3 regions of the Romboutsia sp. 1001713B170131_170501_G6 genome follow, and region 2 is predicted to be linked to each of the others. Evidence: riboswitches for the same ligand, from Rfam matches in the RefSeq annotation. Region 2 holds a riboswitch; each other region holds the start of a gene.
The links. A riboswitch is a leader RNA that binds a small molecule or an ion and turns the genes downstream of it on or off. The one in region 2 is predicted to bind cobalamin.
Positions count from the first base shown of each region.

Region 1 (10,888 bases), on a different contig from region 2:
TCTATTAAGTAAAGCAGATGTATGGTTAACTGCATGGGGAAGTAGGAATACAAGAATATTATCTAATATAGATCCAGAGAGAATTAAAATAGCTCAGCAAGGAAGTTCATCATGGAGGAAAGTATATTCTGAGAGATGTGGAGATGGAAGTTTAAGATGGTGTGGAACTCAATACCCAACTCATGCAGATGCTCAAGAGGCATGTATGAGTCTAAGTGAGTATGAAGACTTTGTATATGGCGCTGGACTTTTAGATAGTGAAGACCCTGTGGCAGAGTGGAAAAGAATAAGTAAAGAACAAGAGAGATGGATAAGATATCTTGATACTAAGGGTGAATTACATATATTATCAGAGGGTACAGATATAAAGGTAGGTGTGAAAGGTAGAAAATGGATAAATTGTGATGGGAAAGTTAACTTTCCTGATGGAGAAATATTCACATCACCAGTTGAAAATGATATAAATGGTCATATAACATTCTCATTCCCTGGAATATTTGGAGGAAGGCAAATAGAAGGAATAAAATTAGAAGTAAAAAATGGTAAGGTAGTAAATGCAAGTGCTAAAAAAGGAGAAGAGCTATTAAAGCAATTACTAGAAACTGATGAAGGGTCTAGTTTCTTTGGAGAAGTGGCTATAGGTACAAATTATGGTATAAAAAAATTTACTTCAAATATGCTATTTGATGAAAAGATAGGTGGAACTGTTCATATGGCAATAGGAGATTCTATGCCAGAAGCAGGAGGTAAGAATAAATCATCACTACATTGGGATATGTTATGTGATATGAGAAGTTGTGGCAAAATATATGCTGATGGAGAGCTGTTCTATGAAAATGGAAAGTTTATAGATGAAATTTTATGTAAGTACGAATTATAAATAAAAGCAGGTAGAGGTTTAGGTTATATTCTAAGCCTCTTATTTTTTATAAAATTTTATTTCGTTCTAAGAGAGGATTGAGATGATTTATATATTAAGTAATTTAACTTAAAAAATAGTCAAAGTATTTAAAAACAAGGTATTTAAGCAAATATAAGATAAATTAATAATATAGTGTAAGTATAAAATATTATATCGGATTATAGATTATATGCTAATATTATAGTATATAACGAAGACAAGGGGGCTGACTATGGGTATAATAGTAAGTTTATTAAACCAAGGTGTAGATGAAAAATTAATAAATGATGCAATAAAGTTTAAAGAATTTTATAAAATAGAGGATAGTCTTAAGTATAGGATATCAGAGTCAACTAAATATTTTTATGGAAAAGATATATGGAATATGGCTATATCAGCTATATTAGAAGGAGAAAATATACTATTATCTGGCCCAAAGGCGACAGGAAAAAACCTACTAGCAGATAATTTATCAGAGCTATTTGGAAGACCTCAATGGAATACATCCTTCCATATAAATACAGATAGTACAACTTTAATAGGTACGGATACATTTATAGATAATGAAGTTAAGCTAAGAAGAGGTTCAGTATATGAATGTGCTATAAATGGTGGATTTGGTGTATTTGATGAAATAAATATGGCTAAAAATGATGCAATCGCAGTACTACATTCAGCATTAGATTACAGAAGAGTAATAGATGTACCTGGATATGAAAGAATAAATCTTCATGATGCTACAAGGTTTATAGGAACTATGAACTATGAATATGCAGGAACAAAAGAATTAAATGAGGCATTAGTTTCTAGATTTATGGTAATAGATATACCTGCTGTGGAAGAGGAAAAATTAATGTTGATATTAAAAAAAGAATTTGAAGATGCAGATGAAGAAAAATTGATCCAATTTGGAGGTATATTCTTAGACTTACAATTAAAATCACAAAATGGAGAAATATCTAGTAAATCAGTAGATTTGAGAGGATTAATAGGGTCACTAAAGGCTATTAGAAGAGGGTTAAAACCATCGTTAGCGGTTAATATGGGAGTAACAAGTAAAACATTTGATATATATGAGAAAGAGATTGTAGGAGATATTATAAAGACTAGAATACCAGATAAATGGGAAACTAAAGATATATTCCCTAAAATAAATACATATTAAAGTAGGAAATAATTATGAAATGGGTATATGGGGATTATGAATTTGAAAATAGAATTAGCAATCTATCTTGGACTGTAGCAGGAGATTATAGTGATGATATTCAAATATCTAACAATGAATATTCATCTAAGGATATTACCTTGTATTTTGCTACTATGGCAGGAGGAAGACATAAATACATAGATTGGAGTTTAGTAAAAAAATATTTATTAAGTAGAGCTAAAATGGGATATGATATTGATGTTATATCTGATTTATTGCATATAACATTAGATAGGTTAGTTGAAGAAAAGATTATAAAGGAAAGACCAGGTATTGAAGATATAAGATTAAATGCTTACAAAGATATTTTATCAAGTTTTAGTAAAATACATAATGAAGATATTTTACAAAAAATAAAATACTTTTTAGTCTTAGAAAGGATGGGAAAACATCCAGCTATAGACGGACAAAGTAGAAGGATAGTAAATAAAATAAATAGAATTAATCTTAATGAGAATATAGTTAAAATACTTAGAGAAATAGATGAAATTTATATAAGTTATTTTAACGATACTTCAAATAAATATGATAATGAAAACTATGAAAATGAAAGAGTAGTAAATTCAGATATAGATTTTGACACATTTTCAGATTTTATGTATGAAGAACTTTATAATAATGAATACAGTGAAACTATAGAAAATCAAATAAGTGAGATATCATCATCTATGCTAATCGAAAGTGTAGGAGAAGTTGATATTGAAGGTTCAAAACATAGTTCTAATAATATTTTATACGTTGATGAAGAAACCTTAGATAAAATATATAAAAAAATAGAGCATTATTATGGAAAATCATATATAAGTGATTTAGAATTAAAAAAAATAGAAAGTAAAAGTTGTAGAGGAGTTCATGAGGGATGTAGAGTACATTTTACTGATGGCGTATTAAGAAGTGAATGTAGTAATATAGCCCAGATTAAATATGCGACTAGACAAAAAGAAAATAATACTCGTAAATTTAGAGAAAACATAAAAATATATAAAAGAAATATATTAAAATTAAAGGAAACTCTATTGAAAATATTAGTAGAAGAAAATGAGAAAGGTAGAATTTTTTGTGATAGTGGAACCATATATGCAAATAGAGCATGGAGAGCAACTAGAAGTAATAATAACAAAATTTTCTATAAAGATATTGAAAATGAAAAGGGTAGATATGTAATAGATATACTTTTAGATTCTAGTGGGTCTCAAACTAGGAACCAAGCTAATGTAGCTATACAAGCATATATAATATCAACAGCCTTAACTAAAGTTGGTATACCAAATAGAGTTATGGGGTTTTCAAGTCTTATGGATTACACTATACTAAAAAGATTTAGAGATTATGAAGATAAAATAACCAATAACGAGAATATATTTGAATATTTTTGTGCTGGTAATAATAGAGATGGACTAGCTATAAAATCTATTTGTGAAGGTTTATTAGAAAGAGAAGAAGAAAATAAAATATTAATTGTATTAAGTGATGGAAGGCCAAATGATGTAAAGATAGGCAAAGATAGAGAAAGAAGTATAAGAGGAGAAATGTCTTACAAAGGTATGGTTGGAGCAAAGGATACTGCATCAGAAGTAAGAAAAGCTAGGCAAAAGGGAATAATGGTGCTAGGAGTATTTACAGGAAATGAAATAGATTTAGAAATAGAAAAAATCATATATGGTAAGGACTTTATATATACTAAAGACATTCAAAGATTCTCTGATGTGGTTTCCATGTATTTAAAGAAGATAATAAGAAATTAAATAAAATAAAAGTGAATATAAAAGTACGTATAGAATATAATTATATATAGACAAGATTAAATAAGTTAATAATAAGAAAAAATTTAAAAAAATAAAAGGAATATAAAAATATATAACGAATATAATGTAATATAGAAAAAAATATATATTATAGGTTCTTAAAAGAAGATTAATAGGGAAAGAGGTTAAAATCCTCTACAGCCCCCGCTACTGTAATGCTGATGAAATTTCTATAACCACTGTAATATTAGATTACGGGAAGGAGAAAGAGTAAAATGAAGCTAAGTCAGGAGACCTGCCTAATAATATTAAGTGATTTCTTCGGGGATGGAGAATGTCTTTAAGCTACTTATATAGTTATTTATGTAGATAAAGTCTAATCCCTATGGATTAGGCTTTTTAATTGTAAAAAATCTAAAGTTTTATATAAAAAAAGTATATAAGATTAAGATGTATGATATAGTATGCATTTAAAAGAGATTTATAATGTATAAGTCTTAAAAATTAATTTGCCTTAAGCCTAAATTTAATATAAATTTTATATCTAAAGCTTTATGCTTAAAAAGCCCTTATTATATTTAAGGGCTTATTTTTTATATATAATAATTTGATATTAAGGATAAAGCTGTCGATAATTCACACTGATAAAATACATTAATTGGTATGAAAATATAATAAATATTTAAAAAAACACATGAATCATAAGTGAAGTGAATTTTTTATTTAACATAAATAGTTTACATGTGTAAAGACATATAATACAATTTAAATGTAAACATAATTTATCAGGGGGAGATTTAGTATATGTTAAAGTTAAAGAAGAGATTAATATCTACAATAATAGTGGGAATCATGTCACTAGGTATGGTTGGGTGTAGCAATGATTCAAAAGAAGAGGATAAAAATTCTAAAGGTGGTGAAGAAAAGTTTTCTGTAGGAATAGTGCTTGGAGAAGGAGGGGCTAATGACCAAAGCTTTAATCAATCATCATTAGAAGGACTAGAAAAAGCAAAATCAGAACTAGGCATAGATGGCTCATACTTAGAATCCAACCAAGATGCAGATTATGCACCTAATATAGAAACCTTTATAGACCAAGAACGTGATGTAATTATAGGTGTGGGGTATACAACAGCAGAACCAATGTTAAATGCAGCAAAGCTTTATCCAGATAGAAAGTTTGTAATAATTGATCATAATTATGAAGAAGAAGGACAAGAAATACCAGACAATATGATATGTATGACTTTTGATGAAAGAGAAGCGGCATATTTAGTAGGCATAATAGCAGCTAAGATGAGCGAAACTAATAAAGTTGGATTTATAGGTGGTATGGAAATACCAAATATAACTAGATTTGAAGAGGGATTTAAAGCTGGAGTAAAATCGGAAAATAAAGATGCAGAGTATTTATCTCAATATGCAAATTCCTTTGATGATGCTAGCTTAGGTAAATCTATAGCTAATCAAATGTATAATAATAAAGTAGATGTAATATTTTCAGCTGCAGGTGGTGTTGGAACTGGTGCAATAGAGTCAGCTAAAGAAAAAGATAAATATGCTATAGGAGTAGACATGGACCAAAATAATCTAGCTCCTGACAATGTAATAACTTCAGCTATGAAAAGAGTTGATATTGGTGTTTTTGATACAATATCAAAGATAAAAGAAGGAAAATTAGAAGGTGGGAAAGCCGTAGTTTATGGATTAAAAGAAGAGGCAGTTGGAATAGCACCAAGTACTGGTAAGAATGTACCTAAAGAAATAATTGATTATGTTAATAAAAAAGCAGAAGATATAATAGAAGGAAAATTAGAAGTAAAATAATACATAAGATATAAAATGGCTATTTAAAATAATAACTTGCAACTTAAGAAAGCATAATTTGTAAGAATTATTATTTTTAGATAGCCTATTTATTTTAAATAAAATACAAGGATAATATAAAGTATGATATAGTATAAGTTCACTTAATAAATAAATTATATTTTTATAATATCTATTTTAGAATGATTAGATTATGGAGATTATCAAAATATAGGATTGATTTAAAGTTTGAATAAATATTTATTATAGATTAAAATATAGTTATAGGAATAGCGACAGGAGGAAAATTATGAATTTAGATACATTAAATCCTGCCCAGAGAGAAGCTGTAGAAAAAACAGAAGGACCGGTACTTATACTAGCTGGAGCTGGGTCAGGGAAGACTAGAGTTTTAACAACAAGAATAGCACATCTTATAGAAGATAAAGGTGTACAAGCACCAAATATATTAGCAATAACATTTACAAATAAAGCTGCTAATGAAATGAGAGAGAGAGTAGAAGAAACTTTAGGAACGGATACAAAGGAAATGTGGATAAGTACTTTCCACTCTTGCTGTGTACGTATACTAAGAAAAGATATAAATAGAATCGGATACAATAGAAGTTTTGTTATATATGATAGTGCTGACCAAGTTACCTTAGTAAAGGACTGTTTAAAAGAATTAAATTTAAGTGATAAAGTATTTGAACCTAAAGTAATAATAAGTACAATATCAGGGGCTAAAGATAAGCTGTATAGCCCAGCACAATTTAAAGATATGCATAGACACGATAATAGAATGAGTAAGATTGCAGATGTATATGCACTATATCAAGATCGTTTAAAAAGAAATAGTGCCCTAGATTTTGATGATTTAATATATAAGACAGTAGAACTTTTAAAATCTGAAGAAGAAGTTTTAGAATTTTATAGAAGCAGATTTAAATATATAATGGTAGATGAGTATCAAGATACAAGTAAAGCTCAATATGAATTAATAAAATTATTAGCAAGAGAACATCAAAATATATGTGTTGTTGGAGATGATGACCAAAGTATATATGGATGGAGAGGTGCTGATATAAGAAATATACTTGAGTTTGAAAGAGACTACGATGATGTTCATGTTGTTAAGCTAGAACAAAACTATAGATCTACTCAGGTTATACTAGACGCAGCAAACACTGTTATATCTAATAATATAGAAAGAAAAAGAAAGAAACTTTGGAGTGAGAAAAAAGAAGGAGAACTAATAAAGATACAACTATCTGAAAATGAAATAAGTGAGTCTGATTTCGTTGCAGATATGATAGCTAAAATAGCAAGAGAGCAAGGTAGAACTTATAAAGATTTTGCTGTACTTTATAGAGCAAATGCTCAAGCTCGTCCAGTAGAGGATGCACTTAATAGAAGTCAAATACCATATAACATATATGGTGGAACAAAATTCTATGAAAGAAAAGAAATAAAAGATTTACTAGCATACTTAAAGGTTATACAAAACCCTCAAGATGATATATCTTTAAAAAGAATAATAAACGTACCTAGAAGAGGTATAGGTCTTAGAACTATAGAAAAAATAGAAGATAGAGCTAGTTTAAAGCAAGAGAGTATGTACTCTGTACTAATAGACATAGATACAAATTCAGATATATCAACTAAGGCTAAAAATAGCATAAATGGATTTGTCGATACAATAGGAACTCTTAGAACCATAAAAGAAGTATATCCTGTAAGTAAGCTTATAGAAAAAGTATTAGAGACTACAGGGTATATAGATGAGCTATCTAAGGACAAAAGTGAAGAAGCTCAAGATAGAATCGATAACCTAAAAGAGTTTATATCTATAGCATTAGAATTTGAGCAAAGTAGCGAAGAAAAAGATTTACAAACATTCTTAACAGGTGTTGCACTTTCATCTGAATCTAGTGAAGATGAAGAGATAGAAAAAGTATCATTAATGACTATACACACATCAAAAGGATTAGAGTTTCCTGTGGTATTCTTAATTGGTATGGAAGAAGGATTATTCCCAATATCTAGAGCAGTAAGGTCAATGAGTGATTCAGATATAGAAGAAGAAAGAAGACTTTGCTATGTTGGTATAACAAGAGCAAAAGAAGTTCTTTATATGACATTAACTCAAAGAAGAACTTTATATGGAAAGACCAACCCATCAATAGCATCTAGATTTATGGAAGAATTACCAGAACAATGTATCGAGAAACTTAACAAAGTAGAAAAAGAATTAACTTATTCAAAGGCTAATTACAATGTATTAGATAAGTATAAACAAAAATATATGAACAATATGAATAAGTCTACAGTTGCCAAAAAAGTAAATGCAACTATAAAAGATACTAAAAAAGAAACTGATATAGACGATATAAAGCTAGGAGCAAAAGTACATCATCCAAAATTTGGAGAAGGAACTGTTGTTGGTATGATGGGTTCTGATGTTACAATAGCATTTAAAGAACAAGGAATTAAAAAAATAAATAAAGAATACACAACATTAGATGTATTATAGTAAATAAAAATAAAGGGTATATTTATATATCCTTTATTTTTATGTAAATAATATACAGCTAGAAAACTTAAGGTTAACTATATAATACATTAGAACTCACTAAGCTAATGATAAATGTAAATATAGTAAATCTTTACTTTAAAGATTAAAATACTCTGTTTAAGATTGGTAAAATTAGTATTATAATATATTTATAATGTAGAAATACACAAATTTACATTTACTAGGGAGGCTACAAAATGGAACAAAAGAGATTTGCTAAAGATTTAATAGATTTTATTTATAAAAGTCCAACATCATTTCAAGCAGTAGAAACATCTATAAAGCTTTTAGAGGATAATAACTTTAAAGAATTAAAATTAGATGATATATGGAACATAGAGGCAAATGGGAAGTATTATGTAACAAAAAATTCTTCTGCAATAATAGCCTTTGAGGTTAACTCTAATAACATAGAAAAAGAAGGATTTAGAATAATAGGTTCTCATACTGATTCACCTACATTTAGAATAAAGCCAAATGCTGAAATGTGTTCTGAAGGTACATACTTAAAATTAAATACTGAATGCTATGGGGGACCAATATTAAATACTTGGTTAGATAGACCTTTAGCCATAGCTGGAAGAGTTGTATTAAATGGAGAAAGTATATTAAAGCCAGTAGAAAAAATGGTAAATATAAATAAACCAATATGTATAATACCAAATGCAGCTATTCATTTAAATAAAGGGGTAAATGATGGATATGCACTAAATAAGCAAAAGGATATGTTACCTTTAGTAGGTCTTATAAATGAAAGTTTGGAAAAAGATAACTTCTTATTAAATGAAATAAGTAAGTCACTAGAAATAAATAAAGAAGAGATAGTAGACTTTGATTTATTCTTATATGAATATGAAAAAGGTTCTTTAATGGGTCCTAATGAGGAGTTTATATCAACAAGTAGATTAGATAATTTGTCAATGGTACATGCTAGTTTACATGCACTTATAAATGCTAATGGTAAAAATGGCGTAAATGTAGTAGCTGCATTTGATAATGAAGAAGTAGGAAGCTCTACTAAACAAGGTGCAGACTCTAATATGTTATTAAACATACTAGAAAGAATATGTATATCTTTAGGTAAATCAAGAGAAGAATTCTTTACAGCATTATATTCTTCATTTATTATATCAGCTGATTTAGCACATGCAGTGCATCCAAACTTAGGAGAAAAGCATGACCCAACAAACAAACCAGTAATGGGCAAAGGACCAGTTATAAAGATAAATGCAAATCAAGCATATACAAGTGATGCCCAATCGATGTCTATATACAAAGCTATATGCAAAGAGGCTAATGTTAAGTATCAAGAATTTGTAAATAGATCAGATGAAAGAGGAGGAAGTACTATAGGGCCAATTTCATCAACACATATAGATATACCATCTGTTGATGTAGGTTCACCAATACTTGCAATGCACTCTATAAGAGAATTAGGAAGTGTAAAAGATCATTATAGTATATATAAGACATTTAATAAATTTTATGAAATATAAATAGGAGATGAGACAGATGAAAATAGGATTATGCCTTTCTGGAGGAGGAGCTAAAGGAGCTTATCAAGCAGGAGTTATAAAGGCTCTTTATGACAGAGGGTTAGACTTTAGTGCAATGTCGGGAACATCTATAGGAGCAATTAATGGATATTATATATTCACAGGAAATGTTGAAAAGTTAGAGGATATGTGGACAAATATAGAAATAAACCCTGCAAACGATATCAAAATAATAGATAATACTGTGGATAATTCTTATGTGATAGAAGGACTAAAAACTTTAGAAGCAAGCAAAGAAGCTAAAATAGACTTTTATGTTAATTATATAGAAATAAAAAATAAAAATCTAAATGAAAATGTAATAAACATAAAAAATGTAGATAAGTCTAAAGCTTTAGAAAGTGTTAAGTATAGTTCTTTATTACCATGTAACCCAAAAGCAACTTTACCACTAGGACAGCAGTTTATGAAAGATGTAAGTGAAGGATTATATGATGGATTTAATCTTGATGGAGGATTAGTTAATAATACATTAATACAGCCATTAGTAGAACAAGATTTAGATAAAATAATAATAATAGATACACATACAGAATATGAACTACCTGCAGAAATAAGCGATAAATTTGGTGAAGACAATATTTTTATAATAAAGCCTAAAAAACCTTTTGAAAAAAATGCTACATTAAGATTTGAAAAAGAATTTTGTAAAAAAATATACAATGAAGGATATGAAATAGGAAAAAATTTTTCTATGCACATATAAAAAATTTCTTATAATAAGTAAATATTAAAATATGAACATTTCTATGTAAATATATAGAATTGTATCAAAAACATTGAATAAACTGCTAAATATTAGTATAATATAAAAGTTCCTTAAAAAGAATATAAATTATGGAGTTGATATAAATAATGGCAACTAAGAGAATAGCAGTTTTAGGTGGGCCTAGATGTGGTAAAACTACATTAATACAACACCTATACGTTGAAATGAAAATAGCAGGATTAAATGTAGGATATGCTTTAGAATACTCAACGGATTATCTAAAAGATAAGGGTATGATAGAGACTATATCTGAACAATACGGAATATACTTAGGGCAAAAGAGAATAGAAGATGAGTTATCAACATTTGATTACGCTCTAACAGACTAT
Region 1 covers NZ_JADPFC010000005.1:945-11,832, forward strand. Annotated here, with positions in the region: gene I4U89_RS11345 (aminopeptidase) at 1-880, shown strand, start outside; gene I4U89_RS11350 (AAA family ATPase) at 1,134-2,066, shown strand; gene I4U89_RS11355 (VWA domain-containing protein) at 2,081-3,853, shown strand; cobalamin riboswitch at 3,990-4,170, shown strand; gene I4U89_RS11360 (BMP family lipoprotein) at 4,658-5,680, shown strand; gene I4U89_RS11365 (ATP-dependent helicase) at 5,970-8,192, shown strand; gene I4U89_RS11370 (M18 family aminopeptidase) at 8,432-9,730, shown strand; gene I4U89_RS11375 (patatin-like phospholipase family protein) at 9,747-10,496, shown strand; gene I4U89_RS11380 (AAA family ATPase) at 10,646-10,888, shown strand, end outside.
Region 1: it holds a riboswitch for cobalamin, as region 2 does, so the genes downstream of both, I4U89_RS11360 (BMP family lipoprotein) here and I4U89_RS03895 (energy-coupling factor ABC transporter permease) in region 2, are expected to answer to the same signal.

Region 2 (10,888 bases):
ATTTGCTACCTTTAAATGATAGTTTGAACAGATGTTTTGTATGTGCACTTATGAAATCTAAAAAGCCAACTAAAAAAACAATACTTACAGTAGCACATATGGATACTGTAGGTATAGAAGATGCAGGGAGCTTAAAGGAATACATATTAAAACCATACGAATATACTAAAAGACTAAGAGATAATATAGATAATCTAGATGAAGATTCTAAAAAAGATTTATTATCTGGAGATTGGTTATTTGGTAGAGGGATAATGGATATGAAAACAGGTCTTTCTATACAAATGTCTTTAATAGAGTATTTTAGTAAATTAGAGGACTTTGAAGGAAACATAATGTTACTTGCTGTACCAGATGAAGAAACAAACTCAGAAGGTGCAATAAGTGCCATTCCTTTTGCTAATAAACTATTAGAAAAAGAAAACTTAGAAGCTATAACAGTACTTAACTGTGAACCAGATTTTGCATCTTATCCAGGTGACGATAATAAATACATATATCTAGGAACTTGTGGTAAACTACTTCCAGGTTTTTATGTAGTAGGAAAAGAAACTCATGTTGGAGAAAGCTTATCTGGAATAAACGCCAACTTAATAGCTAGTGAACTTATAAGTAGATTAGATGTTAATACAGATTTTTGTGAAGAAGTAAATGGTGAAGTTACTATGCCTCCAACTTGTCTAAAATATAAAGATACTAAGGATTTATACAATGTTCAAACTCCAATATCTTCTATAATATATTATAATCTACAAACATTTAAAATGAACCCTAAGGAAGCTATAGACAAATTTAAAGCAGTGTGCAAAGAGTCTATAAATGAAGCTTATAATAAGGTTAAGAAATATCAAGAAATATACAAAAATAAAAGTAATCTACCAGTAAAGGATATGGATTTAGATGTTAAAGTTCTTACTTTTGATGAATTTTATAGCCAAGTGATAAAAGATAATGGTAAAGACTTCAAAAATCATTTAGATAAAATGATAAATACATGGATAGAAGACAAAACTTTAGATGAGAGAGATGTTAGTGCAAATATTGTTAAAGAAGTTCATAAATTTTCAAAAGATAGAAACCCTATGATAATAATATTTTTTGCACCACCATATTATCCACACGTAGGACTTGACGAAAGCAGAGAGTTTGATAAAAAACTTATTAAAGTAGCTGATAAAATAATAGAAAAAGGTAAGAAAGAATATAATGTAGAGATTAAAAAACAAAAATACTTCCAAGGATTATCTGATTTAAGTTATTTTGCACTACAAGATGCAGATGATGTTATAGACTTCTTAAAACCTAATATGCCTTCTCTTGGATATAATTATAAGTTACCGCTAGAAGATATTAAAAAATTAAATCTTCCTGTTATAAACTATGGACCTCATGGAAGAGACCCTCATAAGTTTACTGAAAGAATATTAGTAGACTATTCTTATGAGGTAGCTCCAAAACTTATAAGAGAACTAGTTTATGAGATATTTAATATAAAATAAAATTAACAAAAAAGCTATCTATTAAAGATAGCTTTTTATATAAACAAATGGATGTATAGATATAATATAAATTTGTTTATATAATTTTAAATTGTAGTAAAATATTAAATATAGACAAATAAAAAATGAGGAGCACATGGTATGGACAAAAGAAAAAAAATTATAATGAGTAGCATAGTAGTAGTTTTAATCATAAGTGGCTTTTTTATATTTAATAAGAAAGAAGAAAAAGAAGTTACTATAACCCCTACTAAAAAAGAAGAAAATGTATCAAACAAAACAGATAGTATAAAATTTTTAGAGGCAGTAGCTGGAATTAAAGCAAATAACGTAGAGATAATAAAAAATCCAGTAGGTGTAAAAGGGCAATTTATAGCGCCTAAAGAAGCTATTTTAAATGGGGTTAATTATTTTCTAGAAAAAACTAAAAACAATAAAATAAATAAATTGAGTATAAATATAGAGGATGGATATATAAAAGCAAGAGTAAATTATGAAATAATGAAAAATATAACAACTCCAATAGAAGTTAAAGTTATACCATCTTTAAATAAGGATAAAGACTTAGTATTAAATATAGAGGAAGTAAAATTACTTGATTTAAAGATAGCTAATTTTATAGTAGATATGGGATTAAATAGTTTTATAAAAGATTGGTTTCCAAAAGAAAAAGGTATATTAGTAGATTTTAATGAAGGAAATGTGATAGTACATAAAGAAAACTTCAAAGATGTAAAATTAGAAAAGATTAAATTAAATTCTAAAGGACTTAATATTGATATGATAATAAACTTAGAAAATATAATGCTAAAAGAGTCAAAATAAAGCTTTGTGTTATATATGAGATATGAAAAGGAGGCGATTATTTGTATAAACAAGGGGCAGTAATTTATTTTTCAGGAACAGGAAATACAGAGTACGTAGCAAGGTTATTTAAAGAAAATTTTGAGTTGAGAAATATAAGTATAGATCTTATAGATATACAAAAGTATAGTAAATTAGATCGAGAGTATGATTTTTATATATTTGGTGGACCAATACATGCTGATATGATACCTGATATTTTAATAGACTGGATAAAAAATATAAAAGATACAAACAAAAAATGTATAATATATTCAACACTCGCAGATAAAGAAGACAAACAAGGAAGAAAATACCTTGGTAAAGTAGTTAGTGAAAAAGGATTTGAAGTGTTAGTAGATGAAGCTATTTCTATGCCAAATAATTACTATGTAGCATTCTTTAAAAGAGACAGTGAAGAAGATATAAAACAAAGTATAGATAATTCAAAACCAAAAGTAGAGGCTATAGTAAATAAGTTTTTAGAAGAAGATTTAAAAACTATAAACTATAGTAAAAAGGTATTTAGCAGTAAAATAGTTTATGATATATTTTTAATGTATACTAAAAAATTTCCTAAAAAGAAATTTTCTTTAGATAAAGATAAGTGTATAGGATGCAATATATGTGAGAAAAATTGTCCTACTAATAATATATCTATGAATAATAATCAATTAACATTTAAAAATCAGTGCATAGGATGTTTAAAGTGTATACATAAATGTCCTACTAATGCTATTTTATACAAAAAACAAAACTTTAAACAATACAACATAAACCAATATATATAAAATAAAAGATATATAAGCTAGTAAAAAGCTTCTATATCTTTTTGTATATAGTACTTATACTTTGAATCTTTTAATTATTGCCATTGGTTTAATATATAATAAAAATATTGAGTAATTTTAAATTGAACTTTATATTTTTAAAGAAGAAAACAATTGCAAATTTATAGTTAAAAGTTTGTCAATGCAGGGATACAGTAATCATAATAATAAAAATAAAAGAAAAATTATTTTTTTAAAATCTTCTTATTAGTCTTTCGTTTGAATAAAATTTAATCAATTATTCAAAAAAATCAAAATGTGAAAAATATTAAAGATAATTAATGAATTAAATGCTTAAATGATTTGAAAATACTAGTGTGAAAACAAGGTAAATATATTGAAAAATGTAGTATAAACATATGTTAACTTCAAAAAGGCAAGTACTTATATAAAGAAAAAATTATATAATAATGAAAATATAAAATTAGAAAAAGTTAATTTTTAGAAAAATAAAATAAGTGAGAATATAGAAAATATTGTAAAAACATTGTAGAGTATTGTCGAAATAGCTTGTCAAATGTTATAATTTTATCATCCCTTAAGTAATACAGATGAAATTACAAAAGGAATAATCAAAAATAAATATTATGAGGTGCAAAAATGGGAAACAACACAAGTAGTGCAAAGAAACTTACTTTAATGTCATTAATATTAATGATATTTACATCAGTGTTTGGTTTTGCTAACATGCCAAGATCATACTACTTAATGGGATATGGAGCTATACCTTGGTATATACTAAGTGCATTAGTATTCTTCATACCTTATGCATTCATGATGGCAGAATACGGATCATCTTTCAAAAATGAAAGTGGTGGTATGTATTCATGGATGGAAAAATCTGTAGGACCTAAGTATGCATTCATAGGAACATTCATGTGGTATGCTTCTTATATAATATGGATGGTTAACGTATCTTCAGGTATATGGATACCGTTTTCGAATGCTATATTTGGAGCAGATTTAACTCAAAGTTGGAGTTTATTTGGATTAAGTTCAACTCAAACTATAGGAATACTTGGTGCTTTATGGATAGTATTTGTTACAGTAGTAGCAAGTAAGGGTGTTGAAAAGATAACAAAGGTTACTTCTATAGGTGGTACATTTGTTGCTTTATTAAACATAGTATTATTAGTTGGAGCATTAGCTGTAGTTATATTTAATGGTGGAGAATTAGCTCAACCAGTAAATAGTTTTGCAGATGCATTTTTAACTTCTCCTAACCCTGCTTACCAAAGTCCATTAATGGTATTATCATTTGTTACATTTGCAATATTTGCATTTGGAGGACTTGAAGTTTTAGGAGGATTAGTTGACCAAACTGAAAATGCTGAGAAAACATTCCCTAAAGGACTTGCAATATCTGCTATAGTTATATCTGTAGGATATGCTGTTGGTATATTTGCATGTGGTATGTTCACTAACTGGGCTGATATATTATCAGACAAGAGTGTTCACATGGGTAACGTTGCATATGTTTTAATGCAAAACTTAGGATACCAATTAGGACATGCTATGGGAACTACTGATGCTGTAGCTATGCAAATGGGTGCTTGGACAGCTAGATTCGTTGGTTTATCAATGTTCTTAGCATTTATGGGTGCATTCTTCACATTAACATATTCTCCACTTAAAACTTTAATATCTGGTTCACCTAAAGAAATATGGCCAGGTAAGTTTGCTGAGATGAAAAATGGTATGCCAGTAAACGCTATGAAAGTTCAAGCTATAATAGTAATAGTTATAATATTAGTAGTAGCATTTGGTGGTAAAGGTGCAGCTGACTTCTTCAATATATTAGTTCTTATGACTAACGTAGCTATGACTATACCATACTTATTCTTATCATCAGCTTTCCCAGCTTTCAAGAAAAAGCAATTAAATGGTGAAGTTGATAAGGCATTCGTAGCTTATAAGACTAAAGGTGCAGCAACAACTGCTGCTTGGATAATAGGAATAATGGTTGGATTTGCTAACTTATTCTCTATAGTACAACCAGCAATAGATGGAAAACCATTTGATACAATAATGATGATATTAGGACCAACATTATTTGGCTTTATAGCATTCTTGTTATATAATAGATATGAAAAGAATCATTTAAGCAAAAATAATACAAAAAAAGCAAGCTAGAATATAACTGATAATTAAAATAAATTTCATGTTTGAAACTTTAAAATATAGCTATTTAAGTCTAACTTAATTAGCTATATTTTTTTGTATATAATTTAGAGAATCATCTAAACTATTAAATGTTTTTTTAGGTATTATAAGTCTTTCTATGTTATTGCCAACAGTATAAAAATCAAATATTTTATCTATTCTTATTTCTATAAAATCATCAATATAACTTATATATATACATTTAGTATATTTAAAATATGTTTTAATAATTACAGCTTTAGTATTAGTAGTTTTTATTAATGTATAGTCATATAAATTTAAGTTTTTTTCTAGATAATTTATATAGTCATCCATATAATTCCTCCTAAGAATATATTATAATTAGATTATTGACAAAAGATAAAAAAATAATCTATAAAACATTAAATTATATACTTAAACAAATTAAAAATAGTTATTATTAACTTATGTTTTAATAATAAAAAGTTTGATTTGTCCATTTTGACGATGGCTTTGTAAAACTTGTAAAATAAATAACAATTGTGTATGATAAACTTATTATAATAAATTTATGGAGGCAAATATGAAATTAGTAGATTTAAACAATTACATATTAAATGATTCTGATAAAAATATTTTCAAAAGGATGACTAAAGATAGTGAAGCAAATTTAAATAACTATGTTTGTAGTGTTATATGTGATTTAGTAAATTTTATACCAATGGATGAAGAATTAAAAAAAGAAACAAAAGAAAATATAAAAAATTGTGATGAAAGAGAAGTAGGCGAGATAGCTACTTACACAAGTCTAATACCTTATGTTCAATTAGAACTTAAAGACAATAAAGATGTGGCTATAATTGCTAATAGCTTAGTTGAAAAGCTTATAAGTTATATAGTTGGATACTTAAGCAAAGAAGAGTTTGATAAAAGCTTAGAAAATATCCAAGGTATGTTAAATATTTCTTATATGTTTTATGATGGGCTAGTTAAGTACTTTACTTTTAATAAGGAGTATATAGTAAATACCATAGAAAAAAATATAAAATAATAAAAATGCTAGATAGAGTAATATACCTTATCTAGCATTTTTATTATTTTATAACAATAAAGGTTAGCTATTGTTTACATATTGATTAAAGTAATTATATAAATCTATTTCCTTTTTAAATAGAGGCAAATTCATATTCTTATGAACTTTTACAAGCCAAGGAATATTTAATCCTACTTTTTCAATAGTTTCAGCTTCTTTAAAAACTTCCATACAATTACCTTCAATAACAATACTACCTTTATTTAAAACATATATATAATCACAAATCTCATATATTAAATCCATATCATGACTTGAAATAACTACTTTAATTCCCTTATCGCATAAATTTTTTAAAATATTTACTATAGCTTTTGTGCTTTTAGGGTCAAGTCCTGCTGTTGGTTCATCTAAAAGAACCACTTTATTTTCCATAGCTATAACAGAAGCTATAGCTACTCTTTTTTTCTGACCATAACTTAAAAAGTGTACTGGTTTATCTATTAGATCTAAAGCATTGACTAATTTTAATGCATTTTTTACTTTTTCCTTTATTCTATCTTCGGGTACACCTATATTTCTTAGTGAAAAAGCAACATCATCATATACTCTTGAATAAAATATTTGCTTATCTGGATCTTGAAATACTATACCTACTTCTTTTCTTAAATTGTACAAATCTTTCTTTTTATAAGAAAGCTCTTTATTATTATAAAATATATTTCCTTCAGAAGGCTTTAATATACCTACTAGATTCATAAACAAAGTAGACTTACCAGAACCATTAGCTCCAATTATCCCGATCATATTTCCTTTTGAAAAATCTAGACTTATATTGTTTATTGCTTTATTTTCTTTTTCATATTTGTATGTTAAATTATTTACCTTAAACATGATATTCTCCTATATATGAAATTTCCCATCATACAACTTCATATCTAAGGTTATACTCATATCTTCATATTTTCTCATCATTCTAAAGAATAAGATTTTTATAAGTAGAGCAGTTGAGTTATAAGAATTTTTTAGATTTATATAACCAAATCTTAATTCTTGAGATTTATAAATATCCTTTATTTCTTCTAAAAATATGAATATGAATCTATATGTCAAAACCATAAGTTCTACTAATGTATCTGGGATATGTAATTTTTTTAATATAATTATTAATTGATTAAATGGTGTAGTAAGTATTAAAAAATAAATAGATATAACTGAACTTATAGCCCTTAGTAATATATATAGAGAGCTTTCAATTGAAAATAAAGTTATTCCTATATATAAGTTAAAAACTTTGATATTAAATATAAAGCTTTGATTTTCTAAGGATATATTAATCATATTAAGTATAGTTCCTATAATTAAAAAATATATAGGTATCTTTAAACATTTTATATATAGTTTAATATTAACTTTTGCTAGAAAAATGATTAAAATACTTACTATCAACATTATCAACAAATGGAGTATTACATTGTTTGTAATTACAGAAAGAGTTAAAGCTATAAAGCTAATAATTAATTTAACCATAGGATTAGTATTTCTTAAAGCATTTGTATATGCACACTTGTCAATTTCAAGCATTTATTTTTTTTCACCTTTTTTTCTTCCTAGATAGTAGCCTATAAATCCAGCTCCTATAGCTGCTTGTGTAGAGAATAGTAAGCTCTCTATTTCTCCACTAGGTGGCTCGTATAAGCTACTAAACCAAGGTTTATAATCCGGATTTATCTCTGTTATTAGGCCCTCTGCCTCTCCATCAGCACCACCATATTCAGCTGATGAATTTAATAATAAAGGAGTTATTATAAGTATTATGGTTAAAGCTAATAATATTAAATTTTTATTTCTAAGTTTGTTTTTAGTTTTAGAATTTGTACTCATTAATTTCAACTCCTTCTTCATTTTGTGTTATTAAGTTATATACTAAAGTAGTTAATAATCCTTCTGCTATAGCTATTGGTATTTGAGTCGTGAAAAATACTCCTAAAAACTTAACTAAAGACATCATAACTCCTCCACTAGGGTCAGGGAAGGCTAGTGCCAATTGAGTTGCTGTTATTGTATATGTAGCCAAATCGCCTAAGGCTGCTGCTAAAAATACACTCATACCAATACTTACATTTCTTTTTCTGCAAAATTTAAATATTAAATAGGATACTATTGGTCCAACTATTGCCATTGAAAATGCATTAGCACCTAAAGTAGTTAATCCTCCATGTGCAAGTAATAATGCTTGGAATAATAAAGCTATTGTTCCTATTACTGCCATAACAGCTGGTCCAAATAATATTGCACCAAGTCCTACTCCTGTAGGATGTGAACAACTACCTGTTAAAGACGGTATTTTTAGTGCTGATAACACAAATACAAAAGCCCCTGCTAAGGCTAATAAAACCTTCTTTTTAGGATCTTGTTTTACTATGGTATTAATAGATTTTAACCCATATATGAAAAATGGAATAAATACTATTGTCCAAAGTATAGACCATTTTGCGGGTAAATAACCCTCCATAATATGCATAGCACTAGCACTTACTGGGTTTAAAATGATAAGTAGCACACCTGCTACTAACGATAGTGGTAAAAAATTCATCTTTATACCTCACTTTCAAAGTTTATTAAATTTTTATGTGACAAATTAAGATAAGTATATAATGGGTAAAGACGAAATTTGATTTGTTTTAACTTGGTGTTTAAAATTCATATTATTCATAATTTAAAATTAGATCAATTGATTAGATATATAGTTAAGACACTTAAAATTAAGTGATTTAAAACTACATATTTAAAATTAAATAGAGTTCATTACGAATTAAAAAATCCTAATCATTGGATTAGGATTAAAATAACTTTTTAATTAATACCTATGTTTATTAAAAATAAGGTATTATTTTTTATTATTTTCCTTCACCCCGAAGAATATAATTTGAGTATTATAGGCAGGTCTCCTGGCTTAGCTTCATCTTACTACTTTCCCTTCCCGTAAAAAATTACAGTGGTTTTTGAAAGTTTCATCAGCTTTACAGTAGCGGGGGCTGCAGAGGAATTTAACCTCTTTCCCTATTAATTTTATAAAAAAACCTAAAATACAAATTTTTAATTTATCACATGTTTATATAATACTACAACTTTTATTATATTCCTCTATTTTTTTCAAAAAAAATTAAAAATTTTAATTAAACCTTAAAACATCTAGATTAAAAAATAATATTTATTCAAAATTTATTGACTAAGTATAAACTAACTGTATAATATGTATATATACAGTATATACATATTATACAGAAAGGAGATAAAATGAACATAATAATTTCAAATACTTCTGACCTACCTATATATATGCAAATAGTAAATCATATAAAGAAAAACATATTAAATGGTACTTTAGAAGAAGGAAAAGCTCTACCATCCATAAGAGCATTAGCTAAAGATTTAGGGATAAGTTTTATAACTACTAAAAGAGCTTATGAAGAATTAGAAAAACTAGGGCTTATAAACACCGTACCAGGTAAAGGATGTTATGTATCTTCTTTTAATAAAGAACTAGTGTATGAAGCTAAAATAAGAGAAATAGAAGAAAAATTAGAAGAATCTATAAATCTATCTAAAATGATGGGTTTATCAAAAAGTGAATTAATAGAAATATTAGAGAGTCTATACGAGGGGGAGTAATATGTTAAGACTAGAAAAGGTGAGTAAAGACTTTGGTAAATTTAAGCTAGAAGATATATCTTTTGAATTAAAAAAGGGATATATTATGGGGCTTATGGGTCACAATGGTAGTGGAAAAACTACTATTATAAAACTAATAATGAATTTACTAAATGTGGATAGTGGAAATATATATTATATGGGAGAAGATATAAGAAAAAACTTAAAAAAATTTAAAGAAGAAGTAGGATTTGTATATGATGAATTATATTTTTATGAACATCTTAAGGTTAAAGATTTTAAAAATATAGTTAAAAGTTTCTATAAAAACTTTGATAATAATAAATTTAATAATTACTTAGAGAAATTTAATATAGATAAAAACACTAAAATAAGAAACTTATCAAAAGGGCAAAGTATAAAGCTAATGCTAGCAAATGCGCTAAGTCATAATGCTAAGTTATTAGTGCTTGATGAGCCAAGTAGTGGGCTTGATCCAATATTTAGAAAAGAAATGATAAATATAATTCAAGAAGAATTAGAAAGTGGAGATAAATGTGCTATATTTTCAACACATATATTAACTGATTTAGAACAATGTGCAGATTATATAACACTTATAAAAAATGGGAAATTAGTATTAAGCGAAAGTAGTGAATATATAAAAGAAAATTACAAGGTAATAAAGGGAAGTAAAAAAGAATTAGATGATAGTAATATAGATTTTATAAAAAGAGAAGATAATAATTATTATAGTCAAGGCCTATTTATAGAAAATGGATATGATATGACAAACAATATAAGTATAGCAACGATAGAAGATATTATATATTTTATGGGGAGAGATTAAAATGATTAACATTATAAAAAAAGATTTAAGGGCATGTTTTATGACAGATGCTAAA
Region 2 covers NZ_JADPFC010000001.1:773,674-784,561, forward strand. Annotated here, with positions in the region: gene I4U89_RS03850 (M20/M25/M40 family metallo-hydrolase) at 1-1,499, shown strand, start outside; gene I4U89_RS03855 (hypothetical protein) at 1,641-2,324, shown strand; gene I4U89_RS03860 (EFR1 family ferrodoxin) at 2,366-3,133, shown strand; gene yjeM (glutamate/gamma-aminobutyrate family transporter YjeM) at 3,773-5,305, shown strand; gene I4U89_RS03870 (hypothetical protein) at 5,372-5,650, opposite strand; gene I4U89_RS03875 (hypothetical protein) at 5,880-6,347, shown strand; gene I4U89_RS03880 (energy-coupling factor ABC transporter ATP-binding protein) at 6,411-7,223, opposite strand; gene cbiQ (cobalt ECF transporter T component CbiQ) at 7,233-7,913, opposite strand; gene I4U89_RS03890 (energy-coupling factor ABC transporter substrate-binding protein) at 7,914-8,213, opposite strand; gene I4U89_RS03895 (energy-coupling factor ABC transporter permease) at 8,197-8,925, opposite strand; cobalamin riboswitch at 9,254-9,432, opposite strand; gene I4U89_RS03900 (GntR family transcriptional regulator) at 9,630-10,004, shown strand; gene I4U89_RS03905 (ABC transporter ATP-binding protein) at 10,006-10,833, shown strand; gene I4U89_RS03910 (ABC-2 transporter permease) at 10,835-10,888, shown strand, end outside.

Region 3 (10,888 bases), on a different contig from region 2:
CCTTGTTCTCTTTTCATTTGTAGTTCTATAGACAAAGATTTTTTCCATCCTTCATCACTCATAGGTTCTACTATGCCTGTAGTTCCTATGATAGATATACCTCCAACTATTCCAAGCCTTGGATTAAATGTCTTTTTTGCTACATCTTCTCCTTTTGGTGCAAATATGGTAATCTTTAAAGATTTATTTTTACCTATAACTTTACTTATATCTTCACCAACTACTTTTCTTAACTCACTATGTATCATTTTCATAGGAGTTGGATTAATTGCTGGCTTTCCGACCTCAACACTCAATCCTTTTTTAGTTACTACTCCAATACCTACTCCTCCACACACAACTATATCTTCATCATCTTCTCTATTGATGATTTCAGCTCTAGCGTGAATATGCATAGTATGTGTAGCATCAATATCATCTCCACCATCTTTTTCTATAGAACATTCGACGTAATCATCATTAATATCTATATTAAATACATTCAATGTCAATGGTATGCCTTTTGGAGTATCTATATTTACAGTATCTATACTCTTTTTAGTTAATAGCATGTATGTTGCAGCTTTTGATGCTCCTGTAGCACAAGAACCTGTTGTGTATCCTCTTCTATACTTTTTACCTTCTATATATACATACTCTTCCATAATATTACCTACATAGTGTATAAAATAGCATTAACTATAGCTGCTGCTAAGTTACTTCCACCTTTTCTTCCTTTTGATATGATGTATGGTATATCTGTTTTTTCTAATTCATCTTTTGACTCTGCTGCTCCAACAAATCCAACTGGAACACCTATTACAGCATCTACTTCAAGTTCTTTTGCATCTCTCATTTCCATTACTTTATATAAAGCTGTTGGCGCATTTCCAAGCACAAATATTTTTCTTCCTGAATCCTTTGCTGCTATCTCAACAGCTGCCATCGAACGAGTTATTCCTTTTTCCTTAGCTAGTTTTGCAGTTTCTTCTTCTGCCACTAAGCATCTATATTTACAACCTAATGCCTCTAATCTTCTTTTATTTATTCCACTTAAAGCCATATTAGTATCTGTATATATAGTTGCATTATTTTTTAAAGCATCTACTATATTTTCTACTGCTGTATCTGATATTTTTAATATATCTAAATATTCAAAGTCTGCTGTTGTATGTATACAACGCTTTATTATTTTTTCTTCTACTTCATTTTTGTACTCATATCCTGGTCTTATTTCATCTATTATTTCTTGTATCATTATGAAACTTTTTTCTTCTATCATCATAGGATTTTTGATATATTCCATGGTAGTTCCCTCCTAATTCCTCCGTCTATAATATCTAGAGTATAAATTTTATTGTATGTTTTATGTATTTTATTTGTTTTTAAAATATCTATGAGTTTATTATCATTCATATAATTGTCTATGATAATACCTATTACAGTTCCACTATGAGCGATGTTTACACCATAGGCACCATAATTTTGAGAAATATTTATTATATCTTTTAACCCTTCTTTTGGGTCTATATTTTCATTAGCTAAAGCACTTAAAGTACATGCTTTTCCAACACTACTTAAATCATTATTTTTTATACCTTCTTCTAAAAGATAAAATGATTCTTTTATAATATCTTGATTTTTTAGTTTTATATTTCTATAGTTTGGGTTACTTCTTATTTTTATAGTATCTAGTGTCTTGTTAGGCTCTAAGATTACTACTCTACAATCCTTTATACTTCCTAGATTTTTTACTATTTCTCCACTAAGTGGATTAAATATACAATTACTTTCTATGTATGTAGAATCTGTTGGTTCTATAGTAGATGCAAGCTTAGATATTTCTTCACTAGTTAAATTTTTTCCTATCAAATCTAGAGTAGCTACTATAGTAGCTCCTATATCTGCTGTTGAACTAGCCATACCTTTACCTATTGGTATATCACTTTTTATACTTAAAGAAATATTTTTACTATCTTTGATAGGCAAGTTAAATTTTTCAAAAACAGCTTCTATAGCTTTTCTAGATTTACTAGGCCCTACACTTACTTCTCCTAGCTTTTCTTCAACCATTGCTACTGAATACATATCTATAGCATATGAACTAAGATATTCTTCTCCATCTACCATACCTTGTACAAATTCTCCACATGATGCTGGACAAAATCCATAATATTTCATGCTAATCACCTAATAAGTTTTTCATGTTCTCTATAAGCGTTTTATTATCATCATGAGATTTAATTGCAACTCTTATATATCTATCATCTAATCCGATAAAATTCGATGCATCTCTGATAAGAATTTTGCTTCTTCTTAATAATTCGACTTTTATTTCATTTGCCCTTCTATTGTTCAGTTTAATTAATAGAAAATTTGTATCAGTATCATAAACTGATATATTTTCTATACTTCTTAACTCTTTTAACATATACTCTCGCTCTTGGATATAATAACTTTTACTATTTTCTATGTACTCTTTATCCTTAAATATATACTTAGATAAAGTATCTGCAAATGCATTTATAGTCCAAGGTTCTTTATAATGATAAATTTTATTTATTATATCTTTATTACTCGTAATCCCATATCCCAATCTTAGTCCAGGCATTCCAAAGAATTTAGTTGCCGCTTTGATTATAAATAAATTATCATAGTTTTTTATGTTTTTTACTAAACTATAATTTTCTTCATTTCCCGCAAATTCCATAAAGGTTTCATCAACTATTAAAAGTTTATTATTTTGTTTCAATATGTTTAGTAACTCATTTAACTCCTGAGCCTTACCATTTGGGTTATTAGGATTACATATAAATAAGCTATCAAACTTATCTAAATTATTTTTAATTACATCTATATCTATTAAAAATTGATTTTCTTCATTTAGATTTAAATCTATAACTTCTAATCCATTTAATTTTGCACTTCTTCTATATTCTGAGAATGTAGGATTTAATATCGCCAGCCTTTTACCTATAACTTTCATTAATAAATAGATTAATTCTGTAGCACCATTTCCAGGTATTATATATTCACTTTTAATATTTAGATAATCACCTATATTTTTTCTTAAATTGGTGTAATTTATATCTGGATAACTTCTACTTTCTTTTAATCCTTCTAGTATATACTTGTCTAAATCCTTTATGACCTCTGGATTTACATTAGAACTAAAATCTATTATTTCTTTTGGGTCTATATTATAAGTTTTTGCTATTTGCTCTACATTAGCTCCATGTCCTAAATCTTTCATAAATCCCCCTATAGTAATATAAATATTATTGTAAATACAATCATTGAAGTTATAGATGAAGCATACATTATTTTATTTGTTCTAACTATATCTTCTACTTCTATTTCTCTATGTTTATCTCCTATTGTAGGCTTATAGACAGCTTTTCCAAAATAAACATTCGTACCACCTAACTGTACTCCTAAAGCCCCTGCAACAGCACCCTCAGCATAAGCACAGTTTGGACTTTTGTGATTTTTTCTATCTCTTATACCTATTTTTAAAGCTTCTTTACAGTTATGACCTACTAATAAGCTTCCTATAGACATAAGTAATACAGATATCCTAGCTGGTATAAAGTTAGCTATATCGTCAATCTTAGCTGATGCAAATCCTAAGTCTTTATACTTATCATTTTTATATCCTACTGTTGAGTCTAAAGTATTGACTGCTTTATATGCCATAGCAAGAGGAGCTCCTCCTATAAATGCATAAAACATAGGCGCAATTATTCCATCTACAGTATTTTCAGCAACAGTTTCCACAGTGGCCCTAATTATCTCACCTTCATTTAGTTGAGTAGTGTCTCTTCCTACTATATAAGATACTTGTATTCTTGCCCTTTCTATGTCTCCTGTTTTTAATACATTGTATATTTTGACTGCCTCATCTTTTAAACATTTAGTAGCTAACGTTGTATATATTAATATTGAATTTGCTACTAAAAAACCTCCTGGTATAAAGCTACTTATTTTTATTATTAAATACGTAACTAAATACGTTATACCTACTACTATAAGCCATAAGAAAAATCCGCCTATTTTTAAATCTTTATCACTCTTAGCTTTTTTTCTTATTATACTTTCAGTTTTCTTTATTAATTTACCAATATATCTAACCGGGTGAGGAAATGAATATGGATCTCCTACTATTAAATCTATTATGTATCCTATATAAATAGATAATATATTCATATTAATTGTTTCCTCTTTCTAAATAGTCTTTACATCCACTATTTAAGAAATTTTTTATACAATCTAAGTTATTGTAAAAATGAGTATGTAAATATGTTGCTAAAGTTTTATCTTTGCTATATCCACCTTCCCATTCATCCACTACTTTCTTGTCTCTTTCTTTTCTCATTGTATAAGCACATTCCTCATTAGTTTCAAATATAGAATGGTGGAATTCATGTCCTTTTATAACCTCACCTTTTTTAGATAAAATTGTATCTATTTTAGACTCTCCATAACAATATCCAAATCTCTTTAATGATTTTGTCATCTTGCTAACTCCACTAAATATTCCTACCATATCGTATTCACTATTATTTTGGTCTATTAGTTTTTCCCCTAGATACATGAGCCCACCACATTCAGCATATATAGGAATTTTATTTGTATGAGCTTCTTTTATAGAACTTCTCATACTTTTATTTGATTCTATTTCTTTTGCAAATATTTCTGGAAATCCTCCACCTATATATATGTAATCTGATTGTGGTACTTTTTCATCTTCTAGTGGACTAAAGTATTTTATATTTAGCCCTAGTTCTTTTAATAATTCTATATTTTCTTTGTAGTAAAAATTAAATGCTTTATCATAAGCTATAGCTATTGTTTTATCTTCAATCTTATTTTCCTTTATAAAATCTTTTAAATTAAAACTGCTACTAACTTCTTCTGTTTCAGCAATTTCTATTATTCTATCTATATTTATATATTTTTCTATTTCATCTGCTAAATTACTAAATTTATTTTTTAGTGAATCAATTTCTACGCTTGGAACTAAACCCAAGTGTCTTGACTCCAATGAAAATTCATCATTAGGTGGGAAGTATCCTAAGACCTCTATCCCACAATATGTTTCAATTGCTTTTTTAATTATTTCGTAGTGAGTCTTAGTTTTTACGTTATTTACTATTACACCTTTTATATTTACATCTTTATCAAGTTCCTTGTATCCAAGTACCATAGCTGCACTAGATGCTGCCATGGCTCTTCCATTTATAACTAGTATAACTGGTGCTTTTAGTATCTTCGATGTATGAGAGCTTGTACAATTATCTAAATCGATTCCTATTCCATCATAAAGACCCATAACACCTTCAATCACTGATATATCTGCATCTTTAGATGCAGAATTAAATACATACTTAATTTTTTCATCATCTAACATATATGAATCTAGATTTCTTGAATCTCTACCTGTTATAAATGTATGGTATGATGGATCTATATAATCAGGTCCAACTTTATATGGTTGAACTTTCATACTTCTTTTTGTAAGTGCTTGCATTATACCTAAAGATATTGTTGTTTTTCCTACTCCACTATTAGTTCCTGCGATTAAGATTTTTTTCATATATTTCACCTAACCATCATTTTATTTTTGTATCATTTGTATTTCTTCTTCATGTTCTTCCATTATTTTATATATCTTCTCTATATCTAAATGTTCTCTTAGTAAATCAGCCAATCTATCATATTCCTTTTGCTTAAAAGCTTCAAAAGAAGTTACTTTAGTATCTATTCTTTCAAGACATTTTTCTTCTCTGATATTATTTAATAAAGCTCTAGTAAAATCTATCTCATCAAATATTCCATGTAAATAAGTTCCTACTACATTACCTTCTTTATTTACACTACCTTCTAAATAATTAACATCTTCTCCTAGTTTATTATTTATTATATTTAAATGCTCTACCTCTTTGCCTATATCACTTATCCCCATATGAATTTCATAACCTTTTACTTTCATTCCTGATAGATTTGACATATATCCATTTAAATGTTTACATATAGTGGCATCCACTTGTGTAGTTGTTTTTTCTTTTTCAAATGTAGTTTCTATATCTAAAAGTCCTATCCCATTTATTTCTTCAATTTGTCCTTCTACATGATATGGGTCTTTTAATTTCTTCCCTAACATTTGATATCCACCACATATCCCAAATACTAACTTTCCTTTTTTATGTAAATCTTTTATTTGCTCCTCTAGACCACTTTCTCTTATATACTTAAGGTCATCTATAGTACTTTTACTTCCAGGAAGTATTATCATATCTGGATTTGAAAGAGCCTCTCCATGATCTACATATCTAATACTTACATCTTCTTGAGTCTCAAATATATTAAAATCTGTGAAATTAGACATATGGGGCGTTCTAATTATTTCTATATGTATATCACTTTTTTTCATTTTAGTTTTAAATCTAGTTGTTACACTGTCTTCATCTTCTATTTTTATATCACTATAAGGCACTACTCCTAGAACAGGAACCTTTATTATTTCTTCAAGCATTTTTATGCCATCATATAAAAGCTCTTTTCTTCCTCTAAATTTATTTATTATTACACCTTTAACTCTTTTTCTTTCCTCTTCACTTAATAAAAGCATCGTACCTGCTAGTGATGCGAAAACTCCACCTCTATCGATATCCCCCACTATTATTACAGGAGCATCTGCGATCTCTGCCATACCCATGTTAGCAATATCATGTTCCCTTAAGTTTATTTCTGCTGTACTACCTGCCCCCTCCATAACAACCACATCATAGTTCTCACTAAATTGATTAAATATAGTTTTTAGTTCTTTAGCAAGTATTGGTTTATAATCATGGTATTCTGATGATGATATATCATCTTTAACTTTTCCTCTTACTATAACTTGACATCTATGATTGCCTGATGGTTTTAGAAGTATTGGATTCATATCAGCAATTGGTTCTATTCCACAAGCTTCTGCCTGAAATACTTGTGCTCTTCCCATTTCTAAACCTTCTTTTGTTATAAAAGAGTTTAACGCCATATTCTGAGATTTAAATGGTGCCACACTATATCCATCTTGTTTGAAAATCCTACATAAACCAGCTGTTAATATACTTTTACCAACATTTGATGCTGTACCTTGTAACATTATCTTTTTTCCCATAAGATTCTCCTTATATCACTTAATTTGATTTCCTTATAATCAAAAAAGCCTTAACTCTTAAGAGTTAAGGCTTTTATTCTAATGCTAATGATATATACCTGTCTCATATGTGTTGTAACATATTAAACAATATAGCATGTAATAAAATATAACTATTTAATCTTCATTATATGCTTAAACTATATCATACTAAATCCTATTGTAATAATCTAAAATATACTTAAAATATTTATGATTAATATGTAGATTTCATAATAAATTTTTTATAATTTAAGTTTTAATAAAGTATAATTTATCTACTAATATGCATATACTCTGATGTTTGCCTATAGGTACATACTTTAAAAGCGATAGCTATATTTTATCTGAATAAAAATCCCTCACCCCGGAGATTTTATAATTAATTAATTTAGGCAGGTATCCTGGCTCAATTTCATCCTACTCCTACTCCTTCCCATCCAAAGGACAGTGGCAAATTGTAGTTTCGTCAATATTACAGTAGCGGGGGCTGCAAAGGCTTCTAACCTTTTTCCCTATTAATCTTGTAGAACCTAAGTTAATATACTATTTGATTTTAATTATTTATAAAATTTGTGTTATTTAGGCTATCTATGACTGCAAATCCATCTTCTACTTCTAGAATACTTACTGATGCATTATCTATTTTAAAATTCCAATGGTATTTGTGGCTTCCTGATATTAAATAACTTATTATATTCCTTATAGTTCCACCATGAGAACATATAAGTATTGTTTTGTCTTTATCCATACTTATGATTTCTTTAATCTCATTTGATACTCTTATAAATGAGTCAATAAGACTTTCACCATTTGGATATCTATACTCATATCCTTTTTCTATCATAGAGTTAAATTCTTCTGGATAATTCTTTTTTATGTCATCAAAAGTAATCCCCTCAAAATCCCCAAAACTAATTTCTTTCAATGTTTCTTTTTCTATTATTTCTATCCCTTTTTTCTTTGCAACATCTCTTACAGTATCTTTTGTTCTTGAAGATGTTGTTGTGTATATCTTATCTATATGTATACCATCTAAATATTTGGTTAATTTCTCTATTTGCTTAATTCCAAATTCACTAACTACACTGTCTATATGACCTGATAATCTTTTACTTTGATTATCTATAGTCAATGCATGTCTTACTAAAATTAATTTAGTCATTATAGTATCACCTCTTTTAAGGTTACCCTATTATAAGATATATGTAAAGTAAATATATAACTTCTCCAAGTTCTATACTACACCCTAATATATCTCCTGTAACTCCATCAATTTTTTTGTATATATGATTTTTGAATAATTGATTAAATAAAATAACAACTATTATAGATACCAGTATAGGTAATGTTATTGATGATTTAAATATAAACTTAGCTACTATTATAATTAATGCCATTGTATATAATATAGCAGTTAAAAACATTGATGTAGTAGCCTTACCTATAAATAAGTTTCCCATTCCTTTTTCTCTTGGTGAAACAGTTTTGTAAGTTAATCTTATTACTCCAAGTCTACCTATAACAGGCATAAATATTACAGTCCACATTAAATTATTGTTTATTAAGCTATATATAAAGCCTATCTTAAGTAAAATTAAAAATACTATAGCTAATAATGAATTTGTCCCAAGTCTTGAATCTTTCATTATTTCTAGCATTTTTTCCTTATCCCTATAACTATATATAGCATCAAATGTATCTCCTAGTCCATCAATATGTAATCCCCCTGTCAATATAACAGAACCTAAGGTTACTAATATTGATGTTATAAATGGATCAAATAATATGTTTGATACAGCACCAATTATAAATAATAAAATACCTAATACAAACCCTACTAGTGGAAAATATGTTATAGTTTTATGAAATTCATCATCAAATCCTACATCTATATTTATTGGAATTCTAGTCATAAACTGAAGTATTGATATAAATCTTTTCATAGCTATCCTTTAATTTTCATAGGTATTGAACTAACTACAAAATAGACTTCGTCACTTTGAGCTGCTATTTGTTGATTTATTCTACCTACTATATCCGTATATACTCTACTAAGTTTATTAGCAGGAACTACTGCCATTCCTAATTCATTAGTAACAGCAACAAAATAAAGTTCGGTTTTTCTTATCTCTTCTATCAGTTTATTAACTTGCTCTTTTATGTACTTTTCTAATTCATTTATCTCATCTTGTGTTGCATTTTCAATATCTATATCATGTGTGAACATCAAATTATTCACTAATAAAGTTACACAATCTAATATAACTGTTTTGTGAGATTTGGATATATCCTCAATTATAGAATATATATCCTTGTATATTTCATATGTTTTCCAATTTTGTGGTCTACTTTCCTTATGTTTTTTTACCCTATCTTTCATCTCATCATCAAAGGGTATTGATGTTGCAATATATGCAGTATTGTTATTTCTATCTTTACATAATTGTTCTGCAAAACTACTTTTTCCTGATCTTGCTCCACCAGTTACTAGTATAACTTTGCTCATACTTTTCTCCTTATTGCTTTTTCTATCTTCCCATGTCTATCTCGTCAAATGTTGCCATATTTGTATATGTATAATTTGATGCTTCAATTATATTAAATGCAAGTGCTGCACCACTACCTTCTCCTAATCTCATATCCATATTTAATACAGTACTTAAGTTTAGCATATCTAGTGCTTTTTGTGTACCTGGCTCTGCTGATGTATGAGATGCTATCATATATTCCCTAGTTTTTGGATTTATAGTATAGGCTAAAAGAGCAGCTGCATAAGATATAAATCCATCTAATACAACAGGAACATTTCTAGCACTACATGCTAATATTACTCCTGCCATAGAACCTATCTCAAATCCACCAACCTTTGATAATATATCTATAGCATCTTCTCTATTTGGTTTGTTTAATTCTATAGCTTTCCTTATAGTATCAGCTTTATGCTTTATTCTATCTTTCTTAAGTCCTGCTCCCATTCCTGTAACTTCTGCTGGATCACATCCATCTATTACAGATATTATAGCACTACTTGGAGTAGTGTTACATATACCCATTTCACCTATTCCTATAAGCGTATAACCATTATCTATGCACTCATTTGCTGCTTCTATCCCTATTTCTATGGATTTTATAGCTTCATCTCTACTCATTGCAGGTCCCTTAGCCATATTAGATGTAGATTTTCTTATCTTTTTATCAATCACACCATCTAGTTTATGGTCGCAATTTATACCAACATCTATAGCTATTACATCTGCTCCTACAAATTTACTTATAACTCCTACTCCATTTAACCCTTTTGTAAAGTTCGGGAATTGAAGATAAGTTATATTTTGAGGATCTGGAGCTACACCTTCTTCATAAACACCATGATCTCCAGCAAATGCTATAATAACTTTTTTAGATGTATCAAGATCTTTTTTTCTATATATACCAGCTAATTGCATACAAATTTCTTCCATCTTACCCAAACTTCCAACTGGCTTTATAAGTCTATCTAATCTTTTTTTAGCTTCATCCATAGATTCCCTGTCTAGCGAATCTATATTATTTAATACATAATCTAGTGAATTCATATATATCATCTCGTTTCTTTGAAAATAATTTACCTAGCCAATAAGGCTAGGTTTAGTGAAAGCCTCTCCAAAATTCATACATATTTTACATATAAATAAACTATTCTACATAGTATATATATATCCTTCATCCTATATAGTAAATTTT
Region 3 covers NZ_JADPFC010000014.1:2,748-13,635, reverse strand. Annotated here, with positions in the region: gene cbiD (cobalt-precorrin-5B (C(1))-methyltransferase CbiD) at 1-644, opposite strand, end outside; gene I4U89_RS14815 (cobalt-precorrin-8 methylmutase) at 653-1,285, opposite strand; gene I4U89_RS14810 (GHMP family kinase ATP-binding protein) at 1,261-2,160, opposite strand; gene I4U89_RS14805 (pyridoxal phosphate-dependent aminotransferase) at 2,162-3,232, opposite strand; gene cbiB (adenosylcobinamide-phosphate synthase CbiB) at 3,241-4,185, opposite strand; gene I4U89_RS14795 (cobyrinate a,c-diamide synthase) at 4,187-5,575, opposite strand; gene I4U89_RS14790 (cobyric acid synthase) at 5,597-7,144, opposite strand; cobalamin riboswitch at 7,540-7,714, opposite strand; gene I4U89_RS14785 (histidine phosphatase family protein) at 7,719-8,327, opposite strand; gene cobS (adenosylcobinamide-GDP ribazoletransferase) at 8,350-9,108, opposite strand; gene cobU (bifunctional adenosylcobinamide kinase/adenosylcobinamide-phosphate guanylyltransferase) at 9,111-9,671, opposite strand; gene cobT (nicotinate-nucleotide--dimethylbenzimidazole phosphoribosyltransferase) at 9,694-10,740, opposite strand.
Region 3: it holds a riboswitch for cobalamin, as region 2 does, so the genes downstream of both, I4U89_RS14790 (cobyric acid synthase) here and I4U89_RS03895 (energy-coupling factor ABC transporter permease) in region 2, are expected to answer to the same signal.